One region of the Stenotrophomonas sp. 22385 genome, then DNA from elsewhere that is predicted to be linked to it. Evidence: riboswitches for the same ligand, from Rfam matches in the RefSeq annotation. Region 1 holds a riboswitch; the other holds the start of a gene.
What was found. Region 1 has a riboswitch for glycine ahead of ACTJI4_RS01745 (trimeric intracellular cation channel family protein). Riboswitches for the same ligand answer to the same signal wherever they lie in the genome.
Positions count from the first base shown of each region.

Region 2: it holds a riboswitch for glycine, as region 1 does, so the genes downstream of both, gcvP (aminomethyl-transferring glycine dehydrogenase) here and ACTJI4_RS01745 (trimeric intracellular cation channel family protein) in region 1, are expected to answer to the same signal.

Region 1 covers NZ_JBQEOG010000001.1:420,716-423,094, reverse strand. Annotated here, with positions in the region: gene ACTJI4_RS01760 (NAD(P)/FAD-dependent oxidoreductase) at 1-182, shown strand, start outside; gene ACTJI4_RS01755 (hypothetical protein) at 155-472, opposite strand; gene ACTJI4_RS01750 (GIY-YIG nuclease family protein) at 469-741, opposite strand; glycine riboswitch at 786-880, shown strand; glycine riboswitch at 889-979, shown strand; gene ACTJI4_RS01745 (trimeric intracellular cation channel family protein) at 1,064-1,681, shown strand; gene ACTJI4_RS01740 (3-deoxy-7-phosphoheptulonate synthase) at 1,759-2,379, opposite strand, start outside.
Region 2 covers NZ_JBQEOG010000010.1:131,727-134,105, reverse strand. Annotated here, with positions in the region: gene gcvP (aminomethyl-transferring glycine dehydrogenase) at 1-1,419, opposite strand, end outside; glycine riboswitch at 1,504-1,605, opposite strand; gene ACTJI4_RS17135 (multidrug effflux MFS transporter) at 1,901-2,379, shown strand, end outside.

The sequences.
Region 1 (2,379 bases):
GGTTCTGGCTGGCCGCGCACGTGTTCTTCCTGATCGGGTTCCGCAACCGGATCGTGGTGCTGCTCAATTGGGCGGTGGCGTATTGGAGCTACCAGCGCAGTGCACGGATCATCTTTGGTGATGACCGCGAGGACCGCCGACCGAAACCGACCGATCAGGGATCGTTGCCCGGAGCGAGGTGAACATCCCAGGTGCACAGGAAATCCGGATCACGGATGGTCAGCGCCATCGAGCGCAGCGTGTAGTCGCCGGGCGCGGCCGGGGTGTAATGACCAAGCTCTGGCGGCAGGAACAGTTCCTCGCCGTCCAGCGCGCTGGCCAGCACCACGCCCTCCTCGTCATTGATGCGCAGCACGTGCCCGGCCATCTGGCGGTGCTCCAGCGCGTTGCCTTCGGCGTCCAGGTAGGTGATGCCGGCGAGCACGGTCTTGCCGATCATTGCGCGCGCCTTGGCCGGGTCGATGCCTGTCATGTTCCGCCACTCCGTTGCTGAAGCCAGGCCAGTTTGCGTGCGCGCGGCTGGCGCTTGAGCTCGCATTCGGCCTTGGAGGCGGCCGAACGGTCCGGATAGGCGCGCATGGCGAGCAGCTTCACCGGCGGGTTGGCGCGGGTGTAGCGCGCGCCCTTCCCGCACGCATGGGCCTGGAAGCGGGCGTCCACGTCGTTGCTGATGCCGGCGTAATAGCTGCCGTTGCGGCATTCCAGCAGATAGAGGTACCAGGGGGCGGGTTCAGCGGGCATACCGGGATTATCCACCGGCACGAGGGTACTGGCTGCTAGAATCCGCTCCGGATGCAGGAGAGAGGCGCCGCGCTGGCGCCCGCCGAAGGCGCAGGCTCCCATAATCGCTCAGGCCGGTGGCTCGAAACGCCACCAACCATGCATCCAACACGCCGATCTGGAGAGAGGTCTTCAATGACCCGCCGAAGGGGCACGTGGCCTGGCCACTGAACTCTCAGGCAAAAGGACAGCGGGAGCGGCAACGGAATCCCACCCCACGACAGTGCTGCGGCGCTGGCGCGTGCGCGTTTCCGTCCCCGCCTGCCCCCTCCGGAGCCGCTGCATGCTGCTGTCCATCATCTACCTCATCGCCATTTCCGCCGAAGCCATGACCGGCGCGCTGTCTGCCGGTCGTCGGCGGATGGATCTGTTCGGCGTGGTCATCATCGCCTGCGTGACCGCGCTGGGCGGCGGCTCACTGCGCGATATCGTGCTGGGCCACTACCCGCTGGGCTGGGTCAAGCACCCCGAGTACCTGGGCTTCACGATCTGTGCGGCACTGATCGCCACCTGGGTGGCACGCTGGATGCACCACTTCCGCCGCACCTTCCTGGTGCTCGATGGCCTGGGCCTGATCTGCTTCACCCTGATCGGCTGCGCGGTGGCGCGCGACGGTGGCCACGCGGCGCCGATCGTACTCATCGCCGGCATGCTCACCGGCGCCTTCGGCGGCGTCCTGCGCGATGTACTGTGCAACGAGGTGCCGCTGATCTTCCAGAAGGAGCTGTACGCGGTGATCACCCTGCTCACTGGCGCGGCGTGGCTGGGTTTGCTGGAACTGGACGTGTCGCTCAATGCCGCCACGCTGTGGTGCCTGGGCGGCGGCTTCGCGTTCCGCCTGCTGGCGATCCACTTCAAGTGGGAGATGCCGAAGTTCGTGTATCGCGACGAGGTGCATTAGCGGGTATCGACCGGCGGTCGATACCCGCCGCCGGCCGGCACCGGTAGCGCACGACCGTTGGTCGTGCGCCGCCCGGATCAAGCCGCCTCGGCCAGACGCCGCGCGCGCCGCGCACGCACGGCCTCGGCCAGCGCCTCCAGCACCTGCAGCGAACTGTCCCAGCCGATGCAGCCATCGGTGATGCTCTGGCCGTACACCAGCGGCTGGCCTTCCACCAGTTCCTGGCGGCCAGCGACCAGGTGGCTTTCCACCATGACGCCCACGATGCGCTCTTCGCCTGCCGCCAGTTGTGCATTGATGTCAGCGATCACCTTCGGCTGGTTTTCGGGATTCTTGCTGCTGTTGGCGTGGCTGGCATCGATCATCAGCCGCGCCGGGAGCTGCGCCTTGGCCAGCGTCTGGCTGGCGGCATCCACGCTGGCGGCATCGAAGTTCGGCACTTTGCCGCCACGCAGGATCACGTGGCAATCCGGGTTGCCGGCCGTGGCGACAATGGCGGTATCGCCCTGCTTGGTCACCGACAGGAAGTGGTGCGGGTTGGACGCGGCACCCACCGCGTCGGCGGCGATCTTGATGTTGCCGTCGGTGCCGTTCTTGAAGCCGACCGGGCACGACAGCCCGGAGGCCAGCTCGCGATGCACCTGGCTTTCGGTGGTGCGCGCGCCAATGGCGCCCCAGGCAACCAGGTCGGCGATGTA
Region 2 (2,379 bases), on a different contig from region 1:
GTGGGTCAGGAACGCGCTGGTGCGGACCAGGCCGGCCGGCAGGGCGTCGGCAGTGGTCGCGTCCAGTGCTTCCACGTCGACGTCGGCACCGAACAGCCGGCCCAGCGCGATGATGTCGGCACGGGTGGTGGTTTCATCCAGGCTGATGCCGACCGCTTCGCTGTCGATCGCACGCAGGTTGATGCGGGCGGCGGCGGCCTTGGCGTGGATCGCTGCGGCGTCGATGTCCTTGACGTGCAGGGTGTCGAAGAACTGCTCACCGACGTTGACGCCGGCGGTGCGCAGCGCGGCCGCCAGGATCGCGGCCAGGCGGTGGGTGCGGCGGGCAATGCGGGTCAGGCCGTCGGGGCCGTGGTACACGGCGTACATCGAGGCCATCACCGCCAGCAGTACCTGCGCGGTGCAGATGTTGGAGGTGGCCTTCTCGCGGCGGATGTGCTGCTCGCGGGTCTGCAGGGTGAGGCGGTAGGCCGCATTGCCCTGGGCATCGACCGACACGCCGATCAGGCGGCCCGGCATCGAGCGCTTGTAGGCATCCCGGCAGGCCATGAACGCCGCGTGCGGGCCGCCGAAGCCGAACGGCACGCCGAAGCGCTGCGAGTTGCCCACCACGATGTCCGCGCCCCATTCGCCGGGGGCGGCGATCAGGGTCAGCGCCAGCAGGTCGGTGGCCACGGCGACCAGGCCGCCACGCGCGTGCACGGCATCGGCCAGTGCCTTGTAATCGCCGATGTGGCCGAAGGTGTCCGGGTACTGCAGCAGCACGCCGTAGGCTTCGGCTTCCATGGCCTCGGCCGGGGTGCCCACGCGCAGCACGATGCCCATCGGCTCGGCGCGGGTGCGCAACAGTTCCAGCGTCTGCGGGTGCACGGCATCGTGCACGAAGAAGGTGTCGGACTTGCTCTTGGCCGAACGCTTGGCCAGGGTCATCGCTTCGGCCGCGGCGGTGGCTTCATCCAGCAGCGAAGCGTTGGCGATCTCCATGCCGGTCAGGTCGGCGCACAGGGTCTGGAAGTTGATCAGCGCTTCCATGCGGCCCTGCGAGATCTCGGCCTGGTACGGGGTGTAGGCGGTGTACCACGCCGGGTTTTCCAGCACGTTGCGCAGGATGACGTTCGGGGTGAGGGTGCCGTAGTAGCCCTGGCCGATGAAGGTGCGGAACACCTGGTTCTTGTCGGCGATGGTGCGGATCTTGGCCAGCGCTTCCACTTCGGTCAGCGAGCTGGGCAGCGCCAGCGCGGCCGGCGACTTGATGCCCGACGGCACGATGGCGTCGGTCAGTGCGTCCAGCGAGGCGTGGCCGACCACGTCGAGCATCTGCGCGATTTCGGCGTCGTTGGGGCCGATGTGGCGTTCGACGAACGCGTGGTGGTGTTCAAGCTCGCGCAGGGAGGGGGTGTTCTGGGACATGGCTGGCATCCAAAAGAGTGGGCACGCACGTTCGGAAGCGCGGACGGGGCGTGTCGTGGGCGACAACGGTCCACCGGACCCTGCGGTCTTCCTGGGTGCCCCTCTGTCCTTTTGCCTGAGAGTTTAGAAGCGCGCGGCTGCGTGCTTCGTGCCCCTTCGGCGCCGGCACTGGCCGGTCTCTCCAGAGTTTTGGTGCGGGTGGTATCGGGCCTGAGCGATTACGGGCGTTGCGCCTTCGGCAGCGGGGCTTCAATACAAAGCGCCGCTTCTCCCACCATGTAGCCCGGCGATTATAGCCCAGAGCCCCGCCCATCAACGGCCGTCCGGCACATGAACAGGGGGTGCATACCGCTCCATCACCGGCTGCCGGGCATGGTGCCAGGCAGGCGGACGGCCTATCATGGCCTGATCCTCGTATTCATCAGGCGCCACCGCAGGCTGCGGCCGGCGCCTTCCGTGCGTTCACGCGCGGCCGCTGACGGAAGACCCGATGACACCCGCCTCACCTTCTACCCGCCGCCTGGCCCTGCTGCTCGCCGGCCTGGCCATGTTCGGCCCGTTCTCGATCGACACCATTTTCCCGGCGTTCCTGCTGCTGGGCGAGCGCATGCAGGTCGACCAGGTCGCGGTGCAGCAGACGGTCAGCGTGTATTTGCTGTTCTACGGCCTGATGAGCCTGGCGCACGGCCCGCTGTCGGACGCGTTCGGTCGCCGGCGGGTGATCCTGGGCGGGCTGGTGCTGTTCATCGCCGCTTCGATTGGCTGCGCGCTGTCGCGCGACCTGACCACGCTGCTGGTGTTCCGCGCGCTGCAGGGCGTGACCGCCGGGGTGGGCGTGATCGTCGGTCGTGCGGTGATCCGCGACCTGTACCACGGTGCCGACGCGCAGCGGTTGATGAGCCAGGTCTCGATGATCTTCGGGATTGCGCCTGCGATCGCGCCGATCATCGGGGGCTGGATCCTGCTCGG